DNA from 3 places in the Candidatus Clostridium stratigraminis genome. Region 2 is predicted to be linked to each of the others. Evidence: predicted binding sites of a transcription regulator. Region 2 holds the regulator's gene; each other region holds the start of a gene.
The links. The regulator Rex, encoded in region 2, represses fermentation and respiration genes when NADH is low (regulators of the CRP and FNR family bind a similar motif). The targets are predictions, from matches to a motif close to ATTGTTAANNNNTTAACAAT.

Region 1 (10,324 bases), on a different contig from region 2:
AGTATGTTGAGGATAATAAAACTATATCTCCAACTAACGCAAATAACTGGAAGATCTACACAACTGCTGTTGTTCAACAAACTGAAGTTAAGCCAATTGCAAACGAAACTTCAAAAGTAGTTGATGCAATAAAAGCAGCAGCTGATAAATCTACTACTGTAGTAGATATAACATCTAATTCAGTAGTATCAAAAGATGTATTTACAGCAATAGCTGGCAAGGATAAAACTATAACCTTCCAAAAGGATGGAGTAACTTGGACCTTTAATGGACTTAATATTAAGCCAGAGTTAATAAAGGACATAGATTTATCCTTAAAGACAGTTAGTGCTGATCTTAAGGCTAAAGAAGCTGCTAAAGCTAAGGCTATAGTAGGAAAAGATGTTGCTATTGCTTCCTTCTCCTTTACTTATGAAGGTAAATTACCAGGAAAAGCTGATGTTAAAGTATTTATAGGTAAGGATTGGGCTAATAAAACTGTAAATGTATTAAGATACTTTGCAGATAAGAATACTTATGAAGTTGCACAGAAGGATGTAGCTGTAGATGCTAATGGGTATATAGTATTTACAACAGATCATTGCAGTGATTACTTTGTAATAGATAATACAGCAATTTCTTCTGATAAGCTTCCTCAAACTGGATCACCAGTAGACTTTACAATGGTTGTTGACTTTGGTGCATTAATTGCAGCATTAGGAGCAGCTGTTATACTCTATGACAGAAAAAAGAAGAAGGTTAATGTTTAATTAATAAAGTATAATTAGGAAATTAAAAAGCTGCAGGAATTCCTGCAGCTTTTTTAATTGCATATGAAGGCTTCTATATTTATAATAGGTATTTTAGTCAAGATCCATAGGTTTAAATTCCATACCCAGCAAATCCAAAAATCTTCAGATAAATTAATAGGTTTTACCCATACGCCAGTATAGTCCTTTAGCCATATATAAGTGATTTTAAAAAAACAAGGAGTTAAGGTTGTGGGTAGAATTTTATTAGACTTCGGAGGACTGCACATGCCAAGGGCTTTTGCTCTACATATATCAGGAATATAATTTGGTGGAGGCTGCAAGGGTGCGTTAAAGGATTCCTTTGTTATTTCGCCTACAGGCGAAGGATCATATTTACCTCAGCATCTCTTCATGTCTTTATTCTTAATGGCAGGTAAAGCTTTCAATATTTCTTAGAGCCATTCCAAAATAAATCCATCTGCGGCCATTCCATCTAAAGCCTGCTATTGAGGTTCTTCCAACATGGGTTATATAAGCCCAGAAGGAATTACCGTTCCTTAACCAAATATAAGAAAATCTAAACCTACATGGCATTATAGCACCTGGGTCTATAGCATGTGGAGAAATACCGCCATGCATATGTGGTTTTGGAGGTATAAAACCAGGTGGTGGAGAAGACGGCATACCTTGATGTCCACCATGCCCGCCTTGTGGTATTCCAGGATGACCTCCAGGTGATCCAACGGGTGGCCTTGGGGGTGGATTATTTCCACCTGGGAATTGCTGTTGTCTAAAATATGGACAAGTGTAAAATGGAATAAAAACATTATCAATTTCATCATAGTTAAAACTATAGCCCCTATCCATATTGGAAGCTACATCTTCTTCTGGATCGTATAATTCTTCATATTCAGGCAGACCTTTATCTTTGCTTAGCTCATTATCAGCATCTTTTTCATCAAAGATTTCGTTATCCTCATAATTATAGCTCATTTTCAGACTCCTTTAAAAAAGATTACAGTACATTTTATGCTATAGTTTTTAAATTGGTTAATAATTTATTATTTAGAGCAAAAAGAATATGATATAATATACCTAGTAATAAGATTTAAATTGACGATGAGGAGCAGCAACTATGAAAGTAATGGAATTTAAAGTAAAGATGACCTCTGCTTATACAGATATTCAACTAGTAAAAAGCGGCTGGCAGGCAGTGGAGAAGGATAAGCTTTACACAAGAATTAAAGGAAAATACAAATTTAGTTATATTATTAAAAGTTTTGGAAAAATAAGAATAAGTGAAATGACTGCACATTATTCCGCAGAAACTGCGGTCCTTGAGTTAGATAATTTGATAGAATTTGATTTTGAAGAAGCTTGGAATATTTTATGGAATAAAAGCTATGAGCCTCAGTCTGTTGAAATTTTAATAAAGGAAAATATATTTGAGAAGTTAATCGATAAGGGATGGAAGCCTGCTGTTATTGGAGTAATTGATTATGTCCAAGACGACTACGATTTGAGCTATTACTATCCTTCTCCTGAAAGTGAAAAGCTGTATCTGATTGTTGACGATAATCCTGGAGATGTACTATTATATGTAAGAAAAATTGCTACTGCATTAAGTTAATGCGGTATTTTTATCGTTTAATTGTTAAATAATAAACAATAAATTATGATTTTGCCTTATTCTTTTTAGAAAATGTATTACTATATATAAAAATCGTTTACAAACAAATGCTGATAATACTATGTTATAAGGAGTTAAAATTGAAAAATACTTTGTTTAAAATTTAACAAAAACTATTGCATTATAAAATTAAAGACTTTATAATAAAAATATAGTTAAATAATTAACAATTAAGTTTTATAGGAGGAATTATTATGATGGTAACAAACGTAGAAGAACTTATGCAAAAAATGGAACAGGTTAAAGCAGCTCAAAAGAAGTTCTCAACCTACTCACAGGATCAGGTAGATGAAATATTTAGACAAGCTGCAATGGCTGCAAATAATGCTAGAATTAAATTAGCTAAAATGGCAGTTGAAGAAACAGGAATGGGAATAGTAGAAGATAAGGTAATAAAAAATCACTTTGCTTCTGAATATATATATAATCAGTATAAAGATGAAAAAACCTGTGGTGTTATAGAAACAGATGAGGCTTTTGGACTAACAAAAGTTGCAGAACCAATAGGTGTAATCGCAGCTATAGTTCCTACAACAAATCCAACCTCTACTGCAATTTTTAAAGCCTTAATTGCTTTAAAAACAAGAAATGGAATAATCTTTTCTCCACATCCAAGAGCTAAGATGTCAACTATAGCTGCAGCAAAAATAGTGTTGGATGCTGCAGTAAAAGCTGGTGCACCAGAAGGGATTATAGGATGGATAGATGAGCCTACAGTTGAACTTTCACAGATGGTAATGTCAGAGGCAGACATAATATTAGCAACAGGTGGTCCTGGTATGGTAAAAGCTGCATATTCCTCAGGTAAACCTGCAATTGGAGTTGGAGCAGGAAACACTCCTGCAATTATAGATGAAACAGCTCATATAAAAATGGCTGTAAGTTCTATTCTTCTTTCAAAAACCTTTGATAATGGTGTAATATGTGCTTCTGAACAAACTGTTATTGTTATGGATGAAGTATATGATGAAGTTCGAAAAGAATTTGAGGAAAGAGGAGCTTATTTCTTAAAGGATGAGGAAGTAGATAAGGTTAGAAAAACGATTTTAATAAATGGCTCTTTAAATTCAAAAATAGTTGGACAGCCAGCCTTTAAAATAGCTGAAATGGCTGGAGTAAAAGTAGCAGAAGTAACTAAAGTATTAATTGGGGAGGTAGAGTCTGTTGAACTTGAAGAAGCCTTTTCTCATGAAAAACTATCACCAATACTAGGAATGTATAGAGTAAAAAGCTTTGATGAAGCCCTTAAAAAGGCAGCAAGGTTAGTTGAATTAGGCGGATTTGGACATACTTCAGTATTGTATACAGACCAAGTAAAGTCAAAGGAAAGAATTGAAAAGTTCGGAGCAGCAATGAAAACCGGAAGAACGATAGTAAACATGCCTTCCTCTCAAGGTGCTATAGGAGATATTTACAACTTTAGACTTGCTCCATCTTTAACACTAGGCTGTGGCAGCTGGGGTGGAAACTCAGTATCTGAAAACGTAGGAGTAAAACATCTTCTAAACATTAAAAATGTAGCTTTAAGGAGAGAGAATATGCTTTGGTTTAGAGTTCCAGAAAAAATATACTTCAAATTTGGTTGTCTACCAGTTGCTTTACGAGAACTTAAAGTCTTAGGTAAGAAAAAGGCCTTTATAGTTACTGATAAGGTATTATATGATTTAGGCTTCATAGATATTGTTATAAAAGTTCTAGAGGAAATAGGAATTGACTATAAGGTGTTTTATGACGTTGCTCCAGATCCTACACTTGCAACTGCAAGAAAGGGTGCAGCAGAAATGGCAAGCTTTAAACCTGATACAGTTATAGCTTTAGGCGGAGGTTCACCTATGGACGCTGCTAAAATCATGTGGGTACTTTACGAGCATTCAGAAGTTCGTTTTGAAGATTTGGCAATGAGATTTATGGATATTCGTAAGAGAGTTTATACCTTCCCTAAAATGGGTGAAAAGGCTATGATGGTTGCGATTCCAACCTCTGCAGGAACTGGTTCAGAAGTAACACCCTTTGCAGTTATAACTGATGAGAAAACAGAAGTGAAATACCCATTAGCTGACTATGAATTAACTCCTGATATGGCAATAGTAGACACTGAGCTTATGATGAAGATGCCAAAGGGCCTAACAGCAGCTTCGGGAATAGATGCTCTTACACATGCCTTAGAAGCCTACGTATCAGTATTAGCTTCAGAGTATACTAATGGATTAGCACTTGAAGCAATAAGATTGATATTTAAGTATTTACCAGCCGCTTATAATGAAGGTACTACAAACATTAAGGCAAGAGAAAAAATGGCTCACGCTTCAACTATGGCAGGAATGGCTTTTGCAAATGGATTTTTAGGAATTTGTCATTCAATGGCTCATAAACTCGGATCAATGCATCATATTCCTCATGGAATAGCTAATGCCTTAATGATTGACGAAGTCATTAAATATAATGCGGTAGATAATCCAAGAAAGCAAGCAGCTTTTCCACAATATAAATATCCAAATGCGAAATTTAGGTATGCGAGAATTGCTGATTATTTAAATCTTGGCGGAAATTCAGAAGATGAAAAGGTTGAATTATTAATAAAGGCTATACAAGACTTAAAGGCACAGGTTAATATGCCAAAAACTATAAAGGAAGCAGGAGTTTCAGAAAAGAATTTCTATATAACTTTAGATGAAATGTCTGAACAGGCCTTTGATGACCAGTGTACAGGGGCAAATCCAAGATATCCATTAATAAGTGAAATAAAGCAAATGTATAGTAGCGCTTATGAAAATTAAATCTACGTTTAATTGGATAAGGTAAGACTTAGTTTTAAAAATAAATAGACTAATAACATGTAATCCTAAGGAAAAATGAGAGTTTATTTGATTCTCCGTGATAAGTGGTATTAGATACTGTATATAAAGCTAATTGATAATACTTTGTCTTATTTAAGAATTGAATTTATTAAAGAAACTCAGTAAAATTATTACTATAACATATTTTATATGGAGGTTTGAAAAATGGGGTTTTTAAGATGGCTTGGTGGTATAGTAGTATTTTTCTGGGTTTTAGGCTTTATTTTTAGAATGGGTGGTAGATTTATTCATTTACTATTGATTGTGGCAGCCCTTGTTTATTTATATGATCTTTTCTTTGGAAGAAAAAGAAATATAAAATAAGGTGGTGACCTAGTTAATGGATTTTGAATGGTTTAAAAATTATTGCTTAAGTAAAAAGGGCGCAGCTGAAACTTACCCCTTTGATGATAAAACTACGGTTTTTAAAGTTGGTTCAAAGATGTTTGCATTAACTAATAAAAATAGTAATCCTTTATCTATAAGTTTAAAATGTGAGCCATATCTTTCTCAGGACTTAAGGAGAGAATATAGTTCAATTACACCTGGATATCATTTAAATAAGTTCCATTGGAATACCATTCAGCTTGATGATTCTATAGAAGAGGAAAAGGTCCGCTTACTTATAGACTTGTCCTATGATCTTGTATTCAAGGGACTAAAAAACTCAGATAAACTAAATATTTCCCTTAAATAGTAAAGCGGCGTTTATATTGACATTTATGGCAGTATAAACGCCGCTTTACTATTCTGTTGAAATATTGATTGAATTTAGTTAATATTATTATAAGGATGTGAGGTAATCTATGAGGGGAAAATCTACTACTATTGGTATAATAAAAAAAGAAGAAAAGCTAACAAAATTTCAAGCACTAGGTGTCTATAGAGCATTTAAAAAAGCAAATCCAGGAGTGAAGACGGAGATAAAAAAGCTTAAGAAAGAACTTTTGCATGGATTATCAAGACATGATAGAGAAAGTGGAATATGGTTTTTAAATGTATATAAAAAAGTCCTTGAAGTAAGAAGTAAAAATATTTCTTTAGAAACCTTAATGGAAGCTTATAAAACTGAGGATAGAAATGTAATAGCAAAAAAACTTCTTGCCTATTATTCTAATTATGGAATTGCTGAAGGAGTAATATTGGGTTCTTCGGCAGGTTTTCTAGGATTTGTTTCAGCAGCAGCTTCAACCTTTGGCGAAATAGTTTGCTTAGCTTATTTTCAGTTGTCTTTAATCTATGATTTATCAATACTATTTGAAAGACCATTAAAGGATGCAAATAATTTAGAGATTTATAGAGTACTTAAGACCTCCTTTGACATTAGTGAAAAGGATTTAATTCATGGAAAAGTTTATGAATTAGTTGATAAAGGAGATAGGTTTATAGAGGAAAAGCTGCTAAAAAATGATGGGTCAGTTCTTCAAAGTGTTTTAAAAAATTTAGGAGTTGCAATTCATTACAAAGCAGAAAAAAATTTTCTTGCAAAAGCTATTCCAATACTTACATATATTTCTGGACCATTAGTATGTATAACTTCTGACTATGAAGCTGTTAAAGCTTTTGGTAAACGAACCTTAAATATTTATACAAGCAGTACATAATAAAATTAAAAAGTTAAAGTGTGTCTGAATAATTAAATGAAACGAGCTTATAAAAATATCTAGTTAATAAGTCTCTATTACATTTTAGTTTTATAGACAACACTTTTTTTATTTAAAAAGAAATATTAAAATAATTTTAACACATAATATTCATATACATTTTTTAATATATTCCAAAGAAGGTGTTTTTAATGAAGGTTACTAATGCTGATGAATTAATGATGAAATTAAAACAGGTAAGAGAAGCTCAAAAAAAATTTGCATTATATTCACAAGAAGAGGTTGATGAAATTTTTAGGCAGGCAGCAATGGCTGCTAACAATGCTAGGATAGACCTTGCAAAAATAGCAGTAAAAGAAACTGGCATGGGTATAGTAGAAGATAAAGTCATAAAAAATCATTTTGCTGCAGAATACATTTATAATCAATATAAGGATGAAAAAACCTGTGGAGTAATAGACAGAGATGAGTCTTTTGGAATAGAAAAGGTTGCTGAACCTATTGGAGTAGTTGCAGCAGTAATTCCTACTACAAATCCTACCTCAACTGCAATTTTTAAATCTTTAATTGCACTAAAAACAAGAAATGGTATTATCTTTTCTCCTCATCCTAGAGCAAAGAATTCAACAATTGCTGCTGCTAAGATAATTTTAGAAGCTGCTGTAAAGGCAGGAGCACCTGAAGAAATAATAGGCTGGATAGATGAACCATCATTAGATATGACACATATGTTAATGAGTGAATGTGATATTATTTTAGCAACGGGAGGGCCTGGTCTTGTAAAGGCTGCATATTCCTCAGGCAGGCCTGCAATAGGTGTGGGAGCCGGAAATACGCCTGCTATTATAGATGAAACTGCTCATATAAAAATGGCAGTTAGTTCTATTTTACTTTCTAAGACTTTCGATAATGGGGTTATATGCGCCTCAGAGCAGTCTGTTATAATCCTAGATGAAATCTATGATAAGGCCAGAAATGAATTCAAAGAAAGAGGGGCTTATATTCTAAAAGAGGATGAAATAAATAGAGTAAGAAAAACTATATTAAAGGAAAATGGGGCCTTAAATTCTGACATAGTAGGACAATCGGCCTATAAAATAGCCCAAATGGCCGGTATTAATGTTTTAGAAGGCACAAAGGTTTTAATTGGAGAAGTTGAAGCTGTAGATTTTAAAGAAGCATTTGCCCATGAAAAACTATCACCTATTTTAGGCATGTATAGAGCTAAGAATTTCGACCATGCAATGGAAATAGCTATAAAATTAATTGAACTTGGCGGCTTCGGCCATACCTCAGTTTTATATACAGATCAAATTAAATCTAAAGAAAGAATTGAAAAATTCGGTGCCAAGATGAAAACAGGGAGAACAATAATAAATATGCCGGCTTCTCAAGGTGCTATAGGCGATATCTATAACTTTAAGCTAGCACCATCCCTAACTCTTGGCTGCGGAAGCTGGGGTGGCAATTCAGTTTCAGAAAATGTTGGTGTAAAACATTTGTTAAACGTCAAAAGTGTAGCCTTAAGGAGAGAAAATATGCTTTGGTTTAGAGTACCTGAGAAAATTTACTTTAAATTTGGCTGCCTACCAATTGCCTTAAGAGAATTAAAGGAAATGGACAAAAAGAGAGCATTTATAGTTACAGATAGGGTATTATTTGATTTGGGCTACGTTGACTTAGTAATTAACACCTTAGAGGAAATCGGAATTGAAGCAAAAATATTTTATGATGTTGAACCCGATCCAACCTTAGCCACTGCTAGGAAAGGGGCTAAAGAAATTGAAAGCTTTAAACCGGATATAATAATTGCTCTTGGTGGTGGCTCACCCATGGATGCTGCAAAGATAATGTGGGTACTTTATGAACATCCTGCAGTACGCTTTGAAGACCTGGCTATGAGATTTATGGATATTAGAAAAAGAGTTTATACCTTCCCTCACATGGGAGAAAAGGCATTAATGGTATCAATTCCTACTTCTGCTGGAACAGGCTCTGAGGTTACACCATTTGCTGTTATAACTGATGAAAAAACAGGAATTAAATACCCTCTTGCTGATTATGAACTAACGCCTGATATCGCCATAATTGATGCCGAGCTTATGATGAAAATGCCAAAAGGATTAACTGCTGCTTCAGGTATAGATGCTTTGACACACGCAATAGAAGCTTATGTATCGGTACTGGCTTCTGAATATACCAATGGCTTAGCACTTGAGGCAATGAGACTTATATTTAAGTATCTTCCGGCTGCATATAGTGAAGGTAGCAGTAATGTAAAGGCTAGAGAAAAAATGGCTCATGCTGCAACAATGGCAGGAATGGCCTTTGCAAATGCTTTCCTTGGTGTATGTCATTCTATGGCTCATAAATTAGGTGCAATTCATCATGTTCCACATGGGATTGCAAATGCACTTTTAATAAATGAAGTTATAAAATTTAATGCTGTTGATAATCCTAGAAAACAAACAGCTTTTCCGCAATATAAATATCCTAATGCTAAATGGAGGTATGCTCAAATAGCAGATTTTTTAAGGCTTGGCGGAGATAACGAAGAAGAAAAAATAGAAAATTTAATAAAGGCTATAAACAAGTTAAAAGAAAAGATTAATGTTCCTAAAACTATTAAAGATGCAGGTGTTTCGGAACAAAAATTTTATGCTACCTTGGATATAATGGCGGAAGAAGCCTTTGACGACCAATGTACTGGAGCAAACCCAAGATATCCACTAATTTGTGAATTAAAGCAGATGTATATCAACGCCTTCGAGGGAACTCACGGGAAAGATAATAATCCTATAGAATAAATCATATGCTCTTAAAGATGGGGTGCTTTTTATTTTGAGAAAGCCCCATCTATATTTTGAATTTTATTTAAAGTATTTGTAAATTTTATAAGGTTTCAAAGAAACTCCGGATTACATATGCTATAATATAAATGTAAATAATTAAAAAAATAAGGTTTAGGAGAATGAGTACAGGATGAATATAGCATTTTTTCTTACACCTAAAAGTGATGTAATCTATGAAACTGAAACTTCAACTTTAAGACAAGTTATGGAGAGAATGGAGTATCATAGATATACTGCAGTTCCAATTATTGATGATAAGGGGAGATATGTAGGAACTATAACGGAGGGGGATTTGCTTTTCGAACTAAAGAATAACCCGCAGTTAACCTTTAAGGAAACAAACACTATAAAGGTATTTGAAATACCTAGAAGAGTTATTAACAAGCCAGTATCTATAGATGCTGATATGGAGAGTCTAGTTTCTTTGGCAATAAATCAGAATTTTATTCCAGTTACTGATGATGAAGGTGTTTTTATAGGTATAATTAAAAGAAGTGAAATAATAAATTATCTTTATAATTTTGCTTTGAAGACCCAAACAGAATGTATATTTAATGTTGAATATGCAGCTGGAGTAAGAAAATAAATTGTTTAAAATCAAAATGGAGAG
Region 2 (10,324 bases):
TGGATAGGCTTTCTTATAAATATATAAGATGGATTGAAAATACTGAATTAACGCTTGATAACCTGAATTTAACCAGTGATACTAAGAAGGTTAAGGATCTTAAAGACAGGAATCTTTTAATATTCCAAAGTGACTGGGCTATAAGCTGGGCTTTAGAGCATAATAAAGGTTTAATACTTTCTGATATAGCTAAGAATAATGAATAAAAAATGAAAGACTTTATGTCTTTCATTTTTTATATATCACACAGATTTTCTTCTGCCAAATATGGCGTCAATAATAAATACTACCGCCGCTACAATTAATAACAGATTTATCATGCTTCCGCCAATTCTGAATATTAGTCCTATAAGCCAGAATAATACTACAAAGCCACCTATCCAGCGCAAAACAGCCATTTAAATTCCTCCTTTTGTCGGAACACTGAGCAATAAAGCTCTCTCGTTCCCACTCGATAATTGCTCGTAAATGTCCATTTAGGACATTTACCTCCCTTCGGTCGGAACACGGGGTAATTTAACCCATTCGCTCCGCTCACAAATTACCCGTTAAAGCCCATTTAGGGCTTTAACCTCCTTTGTATATAACTAGTATTTACAACAATTCGACTAATTATAACAATATATTTGTTATTTGTGTATCCATACACTTTGAAACTGATTTATTCTGTGTATAATAAATTATAGATAAATAAATTTTAATAATAAAGGACGGGTGGGATTTTGACATGGAAAAGCGCCGAATAAAGTCGAGAAATAAAACAGTTGATATTGTACAAGTTGCACTTATGGCAGCAATGGCTTTTATTGTAACATATGTTATTGAAATACCAGTAGGTACAAAGGCAGTACTGCATTTAGGAGACACTATTGTATTTGCTGCAGCAATTTTACTAGGAAAAAAGAAGGCAGCATTAGCTGCAGCTCTTGGAATGGGATTATTTGATTTATTATCGCCATATGCAATTTGGGCTCCTTTTACTTTTGTTATAAAAGGCGTTATGGCCTATATTGCTGCTTCTATAGCCCTTAGAAATGCCTATAATGGAGAGAACCTCATTAATAACATAATAGGTTTCGCAATTGCAGGAATTTGGATGATTTTAGGTTACTTTATTGCCGGAGGAATTATATATGGAAGCTTTATAGTTGCCTTAGGAGATATACCAGGCAATGTAATTCAAGTGGCAGCAGGAATTATACTTTCAATTCCATTAATTAAGGCTTTGAAAAGAGCTAATATTTTCAAGAACAATCTTTAAATTTATTACTTAAAAGGGCTGTATCAAAATATGCACTATTTTGATACAGCCCTTTTATTATACAAAAAATTAAAAGAGAGGTATATCTACCTCTCTAAATTAGAATCTTCTTTCTCTTTGGCTGTTCTTTTCGTTCTTTCTAGCTCTTCTACAATCTGGGCATCTTACTGGATCATTTTCGAATCCTTTTTCCTTATAGAAAGCTTGCTCGCCTTCTGTAAATACAAATTCTTTTCCACAATCTTTGCAAACGATGTTTCTATCTGCCATGTTAAAAATCCTCCTTTAATCATAGGGACTAATTGTTCATAGATCACATTCCCTTAAAATGATTAAAGGGGTAGAAGTGCCTTGAAAAATTAACCCGAAAATATATGAGCTTTGCTCAATAATAATTATATCACATCAATAATAAAATTCAATATACCTTAAAAGTTATATTATAAAAAATATAGGTAATTATTTGAAAAAGTTAGAAGATTTCGGATGATTTTTTAAAATAAATAGATTTTATTAATTTTAGTTGCTAAACTATGAAAATTTGATTAATATATTTATAGTAACATATGGAAAAAGGAAAGGAAGGTAATTTTTTATGCCAAGTACATATTCATTTGATGTAGTTTCAGAAGTTGATATGCAGGAAGTTGACAATGCTGTTAATCAAGCAAGGAAAGAAATAGAGCAGAGATATGATTTTAAAGGAAGCAAAACAGAAATTGAAGTTAATAATGATGAAATAAAAGTCAGCTCTGATGATGAATTTAGACTAAAAGCTGTTATTGAAATTTTAAAAGCTAAATTTGTAAAAAGAGGAATATCTCCAAAAGCATTAGATTTGGGCAAAATAGAAAAAGCCACTATGGGTACTGTTAAACAAAATGGAAAGCTTGTAAAAGGAATTTCAAAGGAAAAGGCTAAAGAAATAGTAGCAGAAATTAAAAATAGTAAGCTTAAGGTGCAGGCTCAAATCATGGAAAATCAAGTAAGAGTTTCTGCAAAGGACAAGGATGATTTGCAGGCTATTATAGGTTTACTTAAGGGTAAAGACTTTGGAATTGACCTGCAGTTTACAAACTATAGATAAGAAGCAAGGGTCGTGATGGGGTGTTGGGAACTATTGTAAATGCATTAGCTATTATTGGAGGAAGCCTTGTTGGTTTTATTCTTAAAGGCGGGATTCCAAAGAAAATTAATGAAACTATTATTAAGGGCTTAGCCCTTTGCATTTTGGTAATAGGAATATCAGGAGCCATAAAATCTCAAAATATGCTGGTGGTAATCTGTTCTATAGTTATAGGGGCACTTATTGGTGAAGCCATTGATATAGATGCAAGATTATTTAAATTAGGAGATTCAATAGAACACAAGCTTCAAGGAAAAGGCGGGAAAATTTCTGAAGGCTTTGTAACAGCAAGTTTAGTTTATTGCGTTGGAGCTATGGCCATTGTAGGTTCCTTAAACAGCGGTTTAAAGGGGGATAATAGTATACTCTTTACAAAGTCTGTGCTAGACGGTATTTCAGCAATAATGTTTACTTCAACTTTAGGAATAGGAGTAGCTTTATCTGCAATTCCAGTCTTTTTATACCAAGGAATTATTACAATTGGAGCTTCCTATTTACAAGGTATTTTGACACAGACAGCTATAATAACTGAAATTTCTGCAGTGGGAAGTGTGCTCATAATGGGACTTGGCTTTAACATGCTTGGACTTACAAAAATAAAGGTTGCAAACTTTCTTCCTGCAGTATTTATTCCTATAATTTATTTTTTAATTTTTTAGATATTACTATAAATATATAAAGAACCTCATGTTTTAATAAAAAACATGGGGTTTTTCAATATCTAAGTAATAAAAATTAAAGAAGGAAGAATCCTTCTTTAATTTTTTACTTACTATTATTTTTGAACTTTTCCTTAGTATTTTCTTCTTGAGCCTTATTATTTTGTTTATAGGCTGCACTTCTTGAATGATATTTACAACTGTTAGGACCAGATGAAGGCTCCTGATGCTCATTTTCTTTTCTTCCCATAGCTTAATCACCATCCTTATAATGCCTGCAGTTATAGTATGTGATTATTTTTCATATTTAAACTATGAGAAAGATTAATTTATTAAACAGGAAGCCTCAATTTTAGTTTTCATGCATTATATAAGTTGTTCCCAATCTAGATATAACTGTTCTAAAATACTGTTTGCAGCGGCAATTTCTTTATTTACCTCTTCACTTTTCTCAGGATTTGAATAAGTTTCCTTAAGACATAGCAGGTTTTGTAATTCTGCTAGCTTTTTTTCATTACTGCTGATTTCCGCTTCGATATTTTTAACTTTTAAAAGTTTTTCTTTTTCCTGCTTTTCTATTTCTCTTTTTTTCTTTCTTTCTTCTTGAATTTGAGTTTTAGTTTTTCCCTGGGCTGCTATTTCTTCTTCAAATCTTAAAGGATTTTTCTTTTTTTCTATATAGTAGCTATAATTACCTAGATATTCTTTAACTCCATCTTCTTTAAGTTCATAAATTTTATTAATTACCTTATTTAAAAAATATCTGTCATGTGAAATAACCAGCACTGTACCATCATAATTTAGAATGGATTCCTCTAAAGCTTCTCTAGATGGTATATCCAAATGATTTGTAGGTTCGTCTAAAAGTAAGAAATTAGATTTAGAAAGCATTAGTTTTAATAGATTTATTCTACATTTTTCCCCACCGCTAAGTGTATCAATGTTCTTAAATACATCATCACCTGTGAATAAAAATGCTGCCAAAGCATTTCTAAGCTCTGTAGTAGTCATATTAGGGAAATCATCCCAAACTTCATCTATAACACTTTTCTCTGAATGCAAATTAGACTGCTCCTGATCATAGTAGCCAATAAAAACATTTTTGCCGAGAACCTTAACACCTGCATCTTTTTCAAGGTTATCCATAATAATTCTAAATAAGGTGGTTTTTCCTCTCCCATTTTCTCCGATTAATGCTGTTCTTTCTCCTCTTTTAATATCCAAATCCAAGTTTTTAAACAAAAGCTTTTCACCAAAGGCTTTACTTAAATTTTCAATATGCAGAACATCATTACCAGATTTTATTTGGGTTTCAAAGGAAATTTTAGCAGCTTTTTTATCCTTATCAGGTGCCTCGATTCTTACAATCTTATCAAGTGCCTTTTCTCTGCTTTCAGCAGCCTTAATACTTTTCTCTCTATTAAAGGAACGGTAGCGTTCAATTATTTCTTCCTGTCTTTTAATTTCAGCTTGCTGAATATTATAGGCCTTAAGCTGAACTTCATAATTTTTCTTTTTAAGTTCTACAAAAGCAGTATAATTTCCATTATAGCTGTTTACACGTCCGTTAATTAGTTCAATAGTCTTATTAGTAATAGAATCTAAGAAAAACCTATCATGGGAAATTAAAATAACTGTACCTTTATAATTCTTTAAATATTCTTCAAGCCATTCAATGGCATCTAAATCAAGATGATTTGTAGGTTCATCTAGCAAAAGAATATCTGGGTTAGTTAATAACAGTTTAGAAAGTGCAACCATTGTTTTTTGACCGCCGCTTAAGATATTGATATTTTTATTAAAATCCTCTTCATTAAAACCGAGGCCTTTTAAAACCCTATTAATATCTGCCTGATAGGTAAAACCGCCTCTGTTATTATAAAGATCTGTTAAGGAGGAGTATTCATGAATAATTTTTTCATGATAATCCTTCCTTGAGCTGTCATAGGGTTCATTTAATTTTTCAGTTAATTCCTTTATTCTATTTTCCATTTCAATAAGTTCATTAAATACTGTTAAAAGCTCATCATAAATAGAATTAGTACTTTCTAAGGCTAAGTGCTGAGATAAGTAGCCAATCCTCTTATTTTTTTCAATAAATAAATCACCTTTATCTTGTTCCAGCTGACCTGTTAGAATTTTGAAAAGTGTTGATTTTCCAGCACCATTAGCACCTATTAAACCAACTTTCTCACCTTCGTTTATATTAAAAGTAATTGAATTTAATATAACTTCAATACCATAGCTCTTATTTATTTCCTTACAACTTAAAACTATCACTTTTATCACTCCAAATTTTTTCATCCATTAGTGTATATTGTACTATGTTATAGAGATATTTAAAAGAGGCATAAGCTTTACTATTCTTTTATTACTTATTAACAAAAATATTGACAGTAAAAAAAAATTAGGTAATACTATAAGGTATATATTAAAAATAACTTAATGGATGTGAGGAAAGCAATGGATAAAAAGAAAAATAATATATCAATGGCTGTTATAAAAAGGCTTCCTAAATATCATAGATATTTACAAGAATTATTAGAAAATGATATTGATAGAATTTCATCAAAAGAGCTTAGTGAAAAAATAGGCTTTACTGCTTCTCAAATTAGGCAAGACTTAAATTGCTTTGGTGATTTTGGTCAGCAGGGTTATGGTTATAATGTAAAAGATTTAAGCAATGAAATACGTTCAATTTTAGGGCTTACAAAAGATTACAACACAATAATTATCGGTGCTGGTAATATAGGTCAGGCCATTGCAAATTATACTAGATTTGATAGGTTAGGTTTTTCTCTACTTGGTATATTTGATGCAAACCCTAAGATGGTTGGACTAAGTATAAGAGATGTTGAAATTAAAGATGTTGATAATCTGCCAGAATTCTTGCACAAAAATAAAGTTGATATTGGAATAATATGTGTTCCCAAAAATAGTGCACAAAAGGTTTGTGATGCCTTAGTTAAAAATGGAGTTAAAGCTATTTGGAATTTTGCACCTACTGATTTAGAAATTCCTGAGGATGTTGTAGTTGAAAATGTACATTTAAGTGAAAGCTTGCTTACTCTTTCTTATTTATTAAAGGATAGAAACGAAGAGTAAACTTATCAGAAAAATTGAACTCTTACAAATATTAAAAATAATATACACATTTAATTGAAAGATAAAAATAAAAAGTGTATAATAATAATTGGAGCTGATGCTTCAATTATTTTTATACACTTTTGTTAATATTTTAACATAGTGAAGTTTATATTTAAAATACGGGGGGATATGGGTGAATAATATTATTTTTGAAAAGGAAAATCATATTGCTATTGTGACTATTAATAGACCTAAGGCATTAAATGCATTAAATTCAGAAACGCTTTTTGAGCTAGATCAAACTATAGACGAGATACTTAAGGATGAGGACATTTATGTAGTATTAATAACAGGAGCTGGAGAAAAAGCTTTTGTTGCTGGAGCAGATATTATGGAGATGAAGGACTTAAATGTAATACAAGGAAGAAAGTTCAGTATGCTCGGCAATAAGATTTTTAGGAAGATAGAGAACATGGAAAAGCCTGTTATAGCAGCGTTAAACGGTTTCACCTTAGGAGGTGGCTGTGAACTTGCTATGGCTTGTGATATAAGAATTGCTTCTACAAAGGCAAAATTTGGTCAGCCGGAAGTGGGACTAGGTATAACACCAGGCTTTGGCGGAACCCAGAGATTATCTAGACTGGTTGGGATGGGAACAGCCAAGGAATTATTGTACACAGGAAGGGTCATAGATTCAAATGAGGCTTATAGAATAGGTCTTGTTAACAAGCTCATAGAGCCAGAAAGGCTTATGGAAGAGGCAAAAAATCTTGCAATTTCAATAGCTGCAAATGCGCCAATAGCTGTAAAACTATGCAAGTCAGCAATCAACAGGGGCATGCAGGTGGACATAGATACAGCAATAATGTATGAGGCAGAGGTTTTTAGTGAGTGTTTTTCAACAAATGACCAAAAAGAAGGAATGGAAGCATTTTTAGAAAATAGAAGCAAGAAGTTTTCTAATAGCTAATAATCTACAGGAAAAATGAAGTTGAGTATTAATTTTTTAAAGGAAATTTTTATAACTCGTCTTAAAGCATAGAATTGTATAAAGTGGGGGGAAATTTATGGATTTTACATTTACAAGAGAGCAGGAATTTGTCAGACAAATGGTTAAGGAATTTGCAGAAAATGAAGTTAAACCAATTGCTGCCGAAATAGATGAAACCGAAAGGTTCCCAATTGAAAATGTAAAAAAGATGGCAAGGTTTAATATGATGGGAATACCTTTTCCAGTAGAATACGGCGGAGCTGGCGGAGACAATCTTTCTTATATAATTGCTGTAGAAGAATTATCCAAGGTTTGCGGATCAACAGGGGTTATACTTTCAGCTCATACTTCCCTTTGTGCAGGCTTAATTCATCAGTTTGGAAATGCTATGCAAAAGGAGAAATATTTAATACCTCTTGCTAAAGGGGAGAAGCTAGGTGCCTTTGGGCTTACTGAGCCAAATGCTGGTACAGACGCTGCAGGTCAGCAAACTACAGCTATCCTGGAAGGAGATCATTATGTAATAAATGGTTCTAAGATTTTCATAACAAATGGAGGAGCTGCAGATACTTTTGTGATTTTTGCAATGACAGATAAAAGCAAAGGGGTAAAGGGAATATCAGCCTTTATAATTGAAAAAGGCTATAAAGGTTTTTCAATAGGGAAAAGAGAAAATAAACTTGGAATAAGAGCTTCTTCAACTACTGAACTTATTTTTGAAGATTGTATCGTACCAAAAGAAAATCTAGTTGGGCAAGAAGGTAAGGGCTTTGGCATTGCCATGAAAACTTTAGATGGCGGAAGAATTGGTATAGCTGCACAAGCACTTGGAATTGCAGAAGGAGCTTATGAGGAAGCTTTAAAATATATGAAGGAAAGAAAACAATTTGGGAAAAGCATAAGTGCTTTTCAAGGACTTCAGTGGATGATTGCTGAGTTAGATGTAAAAATAGAAGCGGCCAGACTTCTTGTTTATAAGGCTGCTTTAAATAAGGATAATGGTATTCCATATTCTGTGGAGGCTGCAAGAGCAAAGCTGTTTGCTTCAGAAACGGCCATGGATGTTACTACAAAGGTTGTTCAAATTTTTGGAGGTTATGGCTATACAAAGGATTATCCAGTGGAAAGAATGCTGAGAGATGCCAAAATAACTGAGATATACGAAGGAACATCACAGGTTCAGAAGATGGTTATTGCAGGAAGTGCGCTTCGTTAACTGTAGAAATGGGGGTTTATTATGAATATTATTGTATGCATTAAACAAGTACCGGATACAAATGAAGTTAAGATAGATCCGATTACTGGAACACTTATAAGAGAAGGTGTGCCTTCTATTATAAATCCAGATGATAAAAATGCACTAGAAGAGGCCTTAGTATTAAAAGAAAGATATAATGCTAATATTACTGTTATTTCCATGGGACCTCCTCAAGCTGAAAATGCTTTAAGAGAAGCCCTTGCTATGGGGGCAGATGAGGCAATATTAATCACTGACAGGGCCTTTGCAGGTGCTGATACCTTAGCTACTTCCAGAGCATTAGCTGAAGCAATTAAAAAACTTCCCTACGATATTGTATTTGCTGGAAGGCAGGCCATTGACGGGGATACAGCTCAAGTAGGTCCTGAAATAGCTGAGCATTTAAAGCTGCCTCAAGTTACTTATGTTGAAAAGGTGGAATTTGAAGGTGCTAAGCTAAAAGTTAGAAGAGCTTTAGAAGATGGCTATGAAATTATTAAGGTAAAGACACCAGTTCTGCTAACAGCAATTAAAGAATTAAATGTTCCTAGATATATGAATATTAAGTACATTTATGAGGCCTTTAAAAAAGAAATTAAGTTATGGAACGCAAATGATATTGATTTAGATAAATCAATGCTTGGACTTTTAGGTTCGCCTACAAAAGTTAGAAAGTCAATGACAAAAGAGGCTAAGGGTAAAGGAGAGGTAATAAATATGCCTCCTAAGGAAGCTGCAAGTGTAGCAATAGCAAAGCTTAAGGAAAAACACTTTATATAAGGGGGGGAAAAAGGTGGATAAGACTAATTATAAAGGTGTATGGGTATTTGCAGAGCAGAGAGGCGGCATCCTTCAAAAGGTTTCATTAGAGCTTTTAGGAAAGGGCCATGAAATTGCTGAAAAGTTAGATACTGAATTAACTGCTGTTCTTATTGGTAATGAAGTGAAGGCTTTAGGAAAAGAGCTAACAGCTTATGGGGCACATAAAGTTTTGATTATAGAGCATCCACTACTTGAAAATTATACAACGGACGGTTATACAAAGGTTTTGTGCGATTTAGTTCAGCTTAAAAAGCCTGAGATATTATTAATAGGGGCTTCTTATATTGGAAGAGATTTGGGACCCAGGGCTGCAGCTAGACTTAGCACAGGGCTTACAGCAGACTGTACAGGACTTGATATAGATAGAGACACTAAAAACCTTATGATGACGAGGCCAGCCTTTGGGGGCAATTTAATGGCTACCATTGAATGTGTTGACCATAGGCCACAGATGGCAACAGTGAGACCTGGAGTGTTTGAAAAGTTACAAAAGTCAGAAAATAATAGTGGCGATATTGAAGTTGTTAATGTAGAATTAGAACAAGAGGATATTAAGACTGTTGTTGAGAAAATTGTTAAAACAGCAAAGGATGCAGTAGACATAAGTGAAGCAAACTTTATTGTTTCAGGGGGAAGGGGAATAGGCTGCAAGGAAAATTTCGTAATTTTAAAGGAACTGGCAGATGCCCTAGGCGGTACAGTAGGAGCTTCCCGTGCGGCAGTAGAAAATGGCTGGATGGATAAGAACTATCAAGTAGGGCAGACAGGCAAGACTGTTAGGCCCAATGTATATATTGCCTGTGGTATATCGGGTGCAATCCAACATTTGGCTGGAATGCAGGAAAGTGATTATATTATAGCTATCAATAAGGATGCTGAAGCACCACTTATGAAGGTAGCAGATTTAGCCATTGTAGGAGACTATGCTAAGATAATTCCAGAACTTACAGAACAAATAAAGCAGCTTCGCTAAAGACAATTATAATTAACAATGTATTGAGACTGATATCAACTTAATAAAATAGTTAATATAAATTTTTTTAGGGGGTTACTATGGAAAAAATATTTGTATTAGGAGCAGGCACTATGGGGGCAGGCATTGCTCAGGCTTTTGCTGCTAAAGGTTATGAGGTGACTATTA
Region 3 (10,324 bases), 190 kb from region 2:
TTGCTAAAGCTTATTTTAGGTCTATTAAAGCCAAACGCTGGGGAAATAAAATTGAATACTAAAACCATAGGCTATGTGCCTCAAAGAATGGAAAGTTATAATTCAGAATTTCCAATTACAGTACAAGAAATGCTGCGCTGTCATTTAAAGGTTTTAAAAATTAGTGACAAAAGGTTAATAGATGAATCCTTAAAAAAGGTAAATATGTTTTCCTATAAAAACTCATTAATCGGAAATTTGTCAGGGGGTCAGCAGCAAAAAATATTTATTGCACGGGCAATAATGACTTCACCTAAATTAATTATTTTAGACGAACCATCTACTGGTATAGATATAAAAAGTCAAAAAGAAATATACAAGATCCTTAAAGAATTAAACCGAAATTCAAATATAACTATTTTATCTGTTGAACACAATATAAAGGCAGCCATGGAAAATTCAACTCATATTTTTAGAATGGAAAAAGGTGAAGGAACACTATTTAATGTTAAAGACTATGTAAACAACTTTGTTTTATAATTGGAGGTTAAAGCCCTAAATGGGCTTTAACGGGTAATTTGTGAGTGGAACGAACGGGGTTAAATTACCCCGTGTTCCGGCTGAAAGGAGGAAAAAATGCTGGAATATAGCTTTATGAAAAATGCTTTGTCTGCTGGGGCTTTAATCTCAATTCTTTGTCCTACAGTTGGAGTATTCTTAGTTCTAAGAAGATATTCAATGATGGGAGATACTTTATCCCATTCGTCCTTTGCAGGTATTGCTATTGGACTTATATTTGGTTTTAATCCTCTTGTAAGTGCTTTTATTTTTACTTCAATATGTGGTATATTAATTGAGGTATTACGATCATATTATAAAAAATATGCTGAGCTCGTTATGTCTATAGTTTTAACTTTTAGTTTAGGAATTGCCATAATACTTATAAGTACTGGCAAGGCCGGTGCAAATGTAAATACTTATTTGTTTGGTAGCATTCTTACAGTATCCATGGAAGACTTGTTAACAATTACTGTTTTAAGTATATTTTCAATTGTATTATTTATTTTTCTATATTATAAGCTTTTATATATAACCTTTGATGAAGAAGGTGCTTATACTTCAGGGGTAAACGTAAAACTTATAAACTACCTTTTTACTTTAATAGTTGGCGCTACAATTGCAGTATCTATACGTATAATGGGTATTTTAGTAATATCTTCAATGATTGTGCTGCCAGTCGCAACAGCATTGCAGCTTCGGAAAAGCTTTAAATTTACTCTATTATATTCAATTTTATTTGGTTTCTTAGATATTATACTTGGCCTTGTTTCTTCCTATTACATAAATAGTGCTCCAGGAGGTACTATAGCCCTAACCTCAGTTATCATACTAGTTATTGTGTTAATTATTAAAGGAATAAGATTCAAATAATTTCTCTAGTTTAAAATAAACTCCAAAGCATTAGTATTATTCGTTTGTTTTAGAGAAAGAATAGCCACAAAACTTTAGTGTTGTCCGTATAAATGAAATGAATTAAGGTCAACACTTGGCTTTGTGGCTATTCTGAGATAAGAGCTTCTTTCGCAGCGATCAGCTCATGTAGCATATTTTACATATTGTAGCTATTTTTCAAATTAATTATTCTTGATGATTTTTACAAGAATCACAGATTCCTTTAATTTTTAATTCATGTTCCATTAAAGTAAAACCTGTTTTACTTTTAATAATCTCTTCAATTTGAACCATTGGACATTCAATTTGAACTTCTTTATGGCATAAACTGCATTCTAGTGTGTGCTTATGTATATCTTTTTTTATCTTATAATTACATTTGCCTTCGCCTAAATTTATCTTATCAACAATATGCTTATTTTCTAAAATCTCCATATTTCTATAAACAGTTGATAAGTCGATATTTATTCCGTTTTTTAAGCACAACTCATATATATAATCCACGCTGGCAGCGTTCTCATTGTTTAATAAAATTTCAAGAATTGCTAATCTTGATTTCGTTACCTTTATACCATGATCCTTTAGTGTACTTTCAAGTTTCATTTATATACAACACCTTGCTTTCAAGAGTATAAAACTATTATAACACACTAAAATATAAGTTTCTTAAATTTCTAAAATAAAATCATCTTAATACCGAATAAAATTAGAATTACTCCTCCAAGGTAATCAGCATACTTTCCTACAGCATTTATTTTTTTTAAATATCTAGATAGGAAAAATGCTGCTAATGACATAACAAGAGTTACAAAACCAATTACAATTGTATCGCTTAATATTGCCAATATATTATTGATATTACTTAATGCAGTGAATCCTATAACCATTGCATCAATACTAACAGATATTCCAAGTACAAAATACATGCTAGGCTTTATGAGCGGGCATTCACCTTTACTTTCAATTCCTTCCTTAATCATCATACATCCAACTATAGCAATAATAATTCCTCCGATAAGTTGTGGTACAGAAGCTATGTACTTATTAAATAAAAAACCTGTATATGCCCCAATTAATGAAAATAGGAATTGAAAAAAAGCAAAGGATGCAGCAAACACAAATTTATGATTACGCCTAACCTGATTATTCAAACCTATACATATAGCTACACCAAAGGCATCCAAAGATAACGCCAGTGCAATTGATAGTAGTATATAGAAATTCATTGATGTACCTCCTATATAAATGCTAAATTGGCAATATTATTATTTTACTTTAAATTATATAAATTGTCTAATAGTTTTTATGACAATTAGAAAAAAATAAAAGAGTAGAATCTTATTTCCACCCTTTTTAAGCCTATATTTTAAAAATTGATTTTAATAAAAATATTGTTATTCCAGATAATATTGCTGTAATAGGTATAGTAATAATCCAAGCCCATACGATATTCTTTGCAACGGTCCATTTAACAGAGGAAAGTCTTTTAGAGGCTCCTACACCCATTATAGAGGTTGAAATTATATGTGTTGTGCTGACAGGGGCTTTCATTAGTGAAGCAGTGAAAATAACGGCTGCAGCACCAGTTTCAGCAGCAAAACCATTTACAGGAGCAAGCTTTGCCATATTCTGCCCCATTGTCTTAATAATTTTCCAGCCTCCAATTGATGTACCTAACGCCATTGCCAAAGCACAACCTATTTTAACCCAGATTGGAATATCAAACTTTGTCAAGAATCCAGCACTAACAAGTGACATTGTAATAATACCCATTGATTTTTGTGCATCATTCATGCCATGATTTAAAGCCATTGCAGCAGCTGAGAATATTTGCGCCTTAGAAAATATTTTTGTTACAGTTGCTGGTCTTGTCTTTCTTAAAATCCACTGCAGGGCAATCATAATTATGTAACCTGCAATAAATCCAATAATAGGTGATAGAATTAACCATAATACTACTTTATCCCAAAGATCAAACCAATTTATTACGCTAAAGGACATAGAATTGTAAACAACTGCAGATCCAATCAACCCGCCAATTAAGGCATGTGAAGAGCTGCTTGGTATTCCAAAATACCAAGTGATTAAATTCCAAATAATAGCTCCAATTAGTGCAGCTATAACAACCTCTGGAATAACCTTGTCAGGGTGTACAATACCAGAACCAATTGTTTTAGCAACTTCCGAACTTAAAAAAGCACCAACGAAATTTAATACTGCAGACATTAATATAGCTTCTCGAGGAGTTAATACCCTTGTTGATACAGAAGTAGCTATAGCATTAGCAGTATCATGAAAACCATTTATGAAGTCAAAGCATAAAGCTAAAATAACTACTATAATGGTTACAATTAAAACACCACTAAGCATTCTTCATTACAACTCCTTCAACTGTATTTGCTACATCTTCACAAGCATCTAGAGTTTGCTCAATGTAGTCAAATATTTCTCTCCATTTTATCACATGTAAAGCTGGAATTTGTTCATTAAACAAAGCAGTAATAGCTTTTCTAAATATTTTGTCCCCTTCGTCTTCTATTCTATTGATTTCAATTATTTTTTCAGTTAACTTCTTGCTCTTTTTCATATTTTTTAGTTCTTCCATTAAACTAATAAGTTCTCTACATTGATTTTCAATCATTTCTGTAAGAACTACAGCACTTTGTTCGATAGTTCCAACGTTAAACATTATAAACCTATGTGCAGTTGCTTCAATTGCATCCATAATATCATCCATCTGCTTTGCAATAGCGTAAATATCTTCTCTGTCAAATGGTGTTATAAAGGTTTTATTAAGCTGTTGCATTATGTCATGAACTTGTTTATCGCCTTTATGTTCCATTTCTTCAATGTTTTTAACTTTATTTTCTACGTTAGTATAATTCTTAATTAAATCAACTAACATAACTGAAGCCTCATGAATTGTCTTTGCTGAATCAATAAATAAATCGTAAAACTTGTCCTCTCGTGGAGTTAATCTTGACATTTAAAAGTCCTCCCTTTTTCACTAAAAACATTTATTTTAATAATTTGTTAACAATTTAAAGCCAAAATGATTATAACACAATTTTAAAACAAATAAAACACAAGATAATATTGCTTAACATAAACTTAACAAAATACAAAATTAGACAAAAAATTGCAGAATATTATTTAGTAATCCATAATATTTTGATACAATTGTAAGCCTTAGGGTATAACTATTTGTACTCCATGTTTTATAATTTGAAACTCAGCTTCTTTACCTCTTATAATTTCTCCGTCAATATTAAATGCTAAGTCTTCTTTACTTATTATATTTACTGCTTTTCCATTCTTAAAATTTACTTCTTTAATAGTTTCGTGGTTACCTTGTATTACTTTTGGGAATAACCCTAAAATCTTTAATCTTCCAACCCTTTTTATTAGGCAAACATCAAAAAAGCCATCCTTTAAATTTGCCTTCGGAGCAACATTAATTCCTCCGCCATAATATCTTCCATTAGCAACTGCAACTAAAAGTGAGTTTAATTTAAGGCTTGTATTATCTATTTTAATGTTTAAATCATAATTTTTATATTTAAATAATGTAATTAGCAAACCTAAAATATAAGCTGCAGTACCATTAATAAATGGTAGTTTCTTAAACTTAATTGAATTATAAGCAACTTCTGCATCAAAACCCACTGAAGCGATGTTTAAAAAATATCTATCATTGACTTTTCCTAAATCAATTCTTTCTTCTTTTCCATTAATAGTTTTGATCAATATAGCTTCCATAGATATTTTATTATTATACTTGAAAATACTTTTTATAAAATCATTCCCTGTGCCACTAGGTATAACTGCCAAACTGCTATTTGTATTCACTATTCCATTTAGTACTTCATTTAATGTTCCATCTCCACCCACAGAATATATTCTATAATCTTCTTCACTACTATATTTTTCTGCAATTTCAGCTGCGTGTCCTATATATTTTGTTATCTCAATGACGAATTTTTCTTTTCTTGCTTTAAATACTTTTTCAATTATTGGGATAAGCTTTAGTGTTTTTCCCTTGCCTGCAATGGGATTTATAATAAAAAGATGATTCATAAAACACCTCATTCTCTAATCAGTTGTATATCTAATATTTTATACTATCCTATTAATGTAGTACAGATTTAATTAAATGCACATCGGTTAAAAATTGTATGATGCGTAAAATATGCCAGCGTTAATCACACGCTGGCATAGATTAATTAAATATTTATTTGATGGGTAACTCCCATAATTAGTGTTATATAAAGTATGAAACAGCTCCTTAAGTATATACTAAGCCGATTTAATTTTATTTCCCATAACTCTTTCAAAAGCCTTTAGAGCAGTTCCTAATTGTTCTTTTGTATGTGTTGGGGTATAACTTGTTCTAAGTAGTGCACGCCCCTTTTCAACCCCAGGTGAAACAACAGGATTAACATAAACGCCTTCATTAAGAAGCTGAATTGTAGTTACGAAAGTTTCTAAATCCTCTCCGATTATTACTGGAATTATAGGGGTCTGAGTATCTCCTATTGAAAGCCCTAAAGCTTCAAAGCCTTCTTTCATAAATTTAGCATTATCCCATAATCTTTTGATTCTTTCTGGCTCACTTTCAAGGATATTCAAGGATTCCATTGCCGCCGCTGCATTAGATGGAGGAATAGAAGCACTAAAAATAAATGGTCTTGAATTATGTTTAACATATTGTATAACGTCTGATTTAGCAGCAATAAAACCACCTAAACTTGCAAGTGATTTACTAAAAGTGCTCATAATAATATCAACTTCATCTTCCAGCCCAAAATATTCAGCTGTACCTCTGCCATGTTCGCCAAGAACACCGAATCCATGAGCATCATCTACCATTACCCTTGCTCCATATAGTTTTGCAAGTCTAACAATTTCAGGAAGATTTGCTATATCTCCTTCCATGCTATATACACCATCAACAACTATAAGTCTTCCATTATTATCAGGGATATTTTTAAGTAATCTTTCTAAATCTTCCATATCATTGTGCTTAAATTTAAGCATCTTAGCAAAACTTAGTCTACAGCCATCTACAATACTTGCATGATTTTGCTTATCACTTAATATGTAATCATTTCTGCTTGCAATTGCAGATAATACACCTAAGTTTGTCTGGAAACCTGTGCTAAACACTAAGGCTTCTTCTTTATTTACAAACTTTGCAAGCCTTTTTTCAAGTTCTATGTGTAAATTTAAAGTTCCATTTAAAAACCTAGATCCAGAACATCCTACCCCAAATTTCTGAGTGGCTTCAATTGCAGCCCTCTTTACTCTGGGATCAGAGGTTAATCCTAAATAATTGTTTGAGCCTATCATAATAACTCTTTTTCCGCTCATTATTACCTCAGTATCCTGTCCTGAATCAAGGGCATGAAAATATGGATATATACCAGCTTTCATTGCATCCTTTGCATCAGTATAATTAAAGCATTTTTCGAAAATATCTAACATTATGTAATTTCTCTCCCTTCATTAAAACAAAAAATAAATATAATAAGTCCAGTTATAAATTATATATCTATATATTAACATATAAATTCATAAATAAATATATTTTTCTAATAATTTATAATTTTTTCCATTTTTTACAATCCAACATTGCATACTTCTCTTCTTAACTGTATAATATAAAATAATATGATACTCTAAAGAAGCAGGGGTGAGATAAATGGCTATACAAAATTCTAAAGTTGTCTTAGTTACTGGCGCATCATCAGGTATAGGACAAGCTATTGCATTAACACTTATGGAAAAAGGTTATAAAGTCTATGGTACTTCTCGTAGTGCATCTGATGAATCAATTATAAAAGCTAAAGAAGGTACAGGTTTTTTAAAAATGATTTCTCTAGATGTATGTTCTGAGGATTCAATAGAAAAAGCTATTGATTACATTCTTGAACGAGAAATTACCATTGATATTTTAATAAATAATGCGGGTAATGGTATTGCAGGGTCAGTGGAGGATACAACTACAGAAGAAGCATATTATCAGTTTAATACAAATTTCTTTGGTGTTCATCGAATGTGTAGAGCTGTACTTCCTAAAATGAGAGAACAGCGAAGCGGGTTAATTATTAATATAAGTTCTGTTGCGGGACTTATTTCAATTCCATATCAATCTATGTACAGCGCCAGTAAATATGCCATAGAAGCCCTTACTGAAGCCTTAAGAATTGAGGTTAAGCCATTTGGAATAAAAGTATCCATGATAGAACCTGGAGACACTAAAACTGGTTTTACAGCAAAGAGGCTCTATACAAAAGCTTCAAATAGCTCTGCATATTCAGAAAAATTTATGAAGGCCATAAAGACTATGGAACATGATGAGCAAAATGGCCCTTCTCCGAAATTATTGGTAGATGCAGCTTTAAAAATAATAGATTCTAAAAATCCTCCAATTAGAATTATAGGTGGTTTTTCCTATAAAGTTCTTTATTTATTAAAAAGACTTCTTCCAGCAAGGTTTGTTGAGTTTGTTGTAAGTAAAATATATTAATATTATAATTGTAACAATAGTAATATTAAATTCTATTTATTAATTTAAGGTTAGGAAAGTCTTAAAATTATATTAAAAATTTATAAACCTAAGTAATTTGAAAGTTTAGCTAAAATATATAAAATATGTGGAAAGAGTATAAAGCTCTTTCCACATTTTTTTATGCAGCTATTTTTTTATCTTTGTTCCTTGATTAAACCTTTTCTGTAAGCTTCTAGAAGCATCTCTAAGTCTTTTATTTGAAGCCTTAATTCTTCACCTATGTCTGTGTCTCCAACTCTTTTTCTTTCTACTTCCTGCTCTAAAACCACAGTTGTAGAAAGAATATCTTTTTCTTCTTCTATAGCCTTATTTGTAGATTCGAAGGGTTCATGAGATACTAATAGAAGTCCATAGGAGTTATAGATTAAGGTATAGCCTGCAATACCTGTCTGCCCTTGATAAGCTTTTGAAAACCCCCCATCTATAACAAGCAGCTTTCCATTAGCTTTAATTGGACTTTCTCCATTTTTACTTTTTACTGGTACATGACCATTAATAATATGGGAATAGTACTGATTAAGGCCAAATTCTTCGAATATTAAATTACATACTTTCTCATCATCCCTATACCTGTAATAAGAATTCTTTACTTCCTCATGTGCAGCCTTATCGTCTATAAAATATCTTTCAAAGGTAGTCATTTTATTCTTACCGAAAAGAGGAGAATCTGGGCCAGTCCAGAGGTACCAAATAATATCCATTCCATATAATTTTTCTTCAGGGTTATTTTTATAAAAATATCCTTCCCTTGCAAGTATCTCAAATCTATCTAAAAGAGTCTTTCCGCTATACTGCTTCCCGCTTGCTCCAATATTGACCTTTTTTAAAGTACCATCTCTATTTAGTGGTATACTGCCATGATATAACAAATTAGAATTATATTTTAAATACATACTTCCCTTTGCAAAAAGAAAGCTAATATGCTTTTGCAGCTTTTCACTATTTAAAAATGATGACCTTAATTTCCATATTAGTTCTCTTTCCTCAGGTGCTAATTTATAAGGATCTTTGATATCTATAGTCGGAAAATTCATATCATTTAATTTATATATCTTTCCATTTATATCTATAGTTCCCTCACTATAATTAATTTTATTTAATAGAAGTCTATCCTTCATCCCAAAATAAGGTCTTCTATTTATGATTTCTCCTTCAAGCTTAAATTGAATAATAGTTATAGCCTTATGCATTTGTGCAATAAGTTTTAAATCCTTTTCACTATATACTTTACTGCTTTCAATTTTAGGCATAAAATTTTTACAATCATCATTTTTGTAAAATTCTATAGCAAAGGTAGCTAATGGCAGCAGATTAATCCCATAGCCATCTTCAATTGTATCTAAATTTGCATACCTGGCACAAATCCTTAAAACTGTGGCAATGCAGGTATCACTTCCTGCTGCCGCGCCCATCCATAATATATCATGATTGCCCCATTGGATATCTACTGAGTGATAATCCATAAGAGTATCCATTATTATATCTGCTCCTGGGCCTCTGTCAAAAATATCTCCAACTATATGAAGCCTGTCAACTACAAGTCTTTGTATGAGCTTAGATAATGCCACTATAAATTCATCTGCTCTGCCAATTCTAATTATAGTTTTAATTATTTCACTGTAATATTCTTCTTTATCTATAATATCAGGCAGTTCATGAAGAAGTTCTTCAATAATATAAGAAAAATCCTTTGGCAGTGCCTTTCTCACTTTAGATCTAGTGTACTTTGAAGATACATGTCTACATATTTCAATTAATCTATATAATGTAATTTTATACCAATCATCTATATTTTTCTCATCCTTTAACATTAATTCAAGCTTTTGCTCAGGATAATAAATAAGAGTCGCTAAGCTTTTTATATCACTTTGTCTTAAGGAATTTCCAAATATATCATTTATTTTTCTCTTTATAACACCAGAAGCATTTTTAAGTACATGGATAAATGGTTCATATTCACCATGTATATCAGTTAAGAAGTGTTCTGTACCTTTAGGTAAATTTAAAATTGCTTGCAAATTAATAATTTCTGTACAAGCTTCAGCAATTGTTGGATACTGTTTAGATAATAACTGCAAATATTTAATATCAGTCTCAAAGCTCTCCATTAAGCTTTCGTCTGTATAAACCATAACCATAAAATCCCCCTAATATTTGTATATATTTCACAATATAATATGTATATAGTTACAATTAATATACTTTCATAAATATATAATATATCACATTAAGAATTTTAACAACATATTTATATTTGCAAGTTTCACTTAATTTCGCTAATGACTACGCAATTCTCTATAAAATTGCAATTCTTCTATAAGT

Region 1: adhE (bifunctional acetaldehyde-CoA/alcohol dehydrogenase) is a predicted target of Rex. The motif match lies at 2,573-2,592, and genes of this name have one in related genera.
Region 3: ACJDUG_RS06475 (DUF47 domain-containing protein) is a predicted target of Rex. The motif match lies at 4,453-4,472, and genes of this name have one in related genera.

What each region holds. Positions count from the first base shown of each region.
Region 1 is NZ_JBJHZZ010000014.1:61,307-71,630, reverse strand. It holds partial or broken gene ACJDUG_RS15050 (5'-nucleotidase C-terminal domain-containing protein) at 1-749, shown strand, start outside; gene ACJDUG_RS15045 (hypothetical protein) at 1,155-1,724, opposite strand; gene ACJDUG_RS15040 (hypothetical protein) at 1,867-2,361, shown strand; gene adhE (bifunctional acetaldehyde-CoA/alcohol dehydrogenase) at 2,616-5,198, shown strand; gene ACJDUG_RS15030 (lmo0937 family membrane protein) at 5,424-5,582, shown strand; gene ACJDUG_RS15025 (MmcQ/YjbR family DNA-binding protein) at 5,599-5,955, shown strand; gene ACJDUG_RS15020 (hypothetical protein) at 6,065-6,862, shown strand; gene adhE (bifunctional acetaldehyde-CoA/alcohol dehydrogenase) at 7,054-9,669, shown strand; gene ACJDUG_RS15010 (CBS domain-containing protein) at 9,845-10,300, shown strand.
Region 2 is NZ_JBJHZZ010000002.1:266,546-276,869, forward strand. It holds gene ACJDUG_RS05480 (peptide chain release factor 3) at 1-206, shown strand, start outside; gene ACJDUG_RS05485 (DUF5670 family protein) at 243-398, opposite strand; gene ACJDUG_RS05490 (ECF transporter S component) at 728-1,261, shown strand; gene ACJDUG_RS05495 (zinc-ribbon domain-containing protein) at 1,361-1,531, opposite strand; gene ACJDUG_RS05500 (YajQ family cyclic di-GMP-binding protein) at 1,857-2,348, shown strand; gene ACJDUG_RS05505 (DUF554 domain-containing protein) at 2,369-3,046, shown strand; gene ACJDUG_RS05510 (hypothetical protein) at 3,153-3,296, opposite strand; gene ACJDUG_RS05515 (ABC-F family ATP-binding cassette domain-containing protein) at 3,413-5,326, opposite strand; gene ACJDUG_RS05520 (redox-sensing transcriptional repressor Rex) at 5,510-6,151, shown strand; gene ACJDUG_RS05525 (short-chain-enoyl-CoA hydratase) at 6,321-7,103, shown strand; gene ACJDUG_RS05530 (acyl-CoA dehydrogenase) at 7,201-8,340, shown strand; gene ACJDUG_RS05535 (electron transfer flavoprotein subunit beta) at 8,362-9,141, shown strand; gene ACJDUG_RS05540 (electron transfer flavoprotein subunit alpha/FixB family protein) at 9,155-10,156, shown strand; gene ACJDUG_RS05545 (3-hydroxybutyryl-CoA dehydrogenase) at 10,237-10,324, shown strand, end outside.
Region 3 is NZ_JBJHZZ010000002.1:452,154-462,477, reverse strand. It holds gene ACJDUG_RS06500 (metal ABC transporter ATP-binding protein) at 1-519, shown strand, start outside; gene ACJDUG_RS06495 (metal ABC transporter permease) at 616-1,410, shown strand; gene ACJDUG_RS06490 (Fur family transcriptional regulator) at 1,618-2,034, opposite strand; gene ACJDUG_RS06485 (manganese efflux pump) at 2,106-2,657, opposite strand; gene ACJDUG_RS06480 (inorganic phosphate transporter) at 2,791-3,801, opposite strand; gene ACJDUG_RS06475 (DUF47 domain-containing protein) at 3,794-4,417, opposite strand; gene ACJDUG_RS06470 (diacylglycerol/lipid kinase family protein) at 4,621-5,508, opposite strand; gene ACJDUG_RS06465 (aminotransferase class I/II-fold pyridoxal phosphate-dependent enzyme) at 5,728-6,915, opposite strand; gene ACJDUG_RS06460 (SDR family oxidoreductase) at 7,133-7,960, shown strand; gene ACJDUG_RS06455 (fructose-1,6-bisphosphatase) at 8,137-10,134, opposite strand.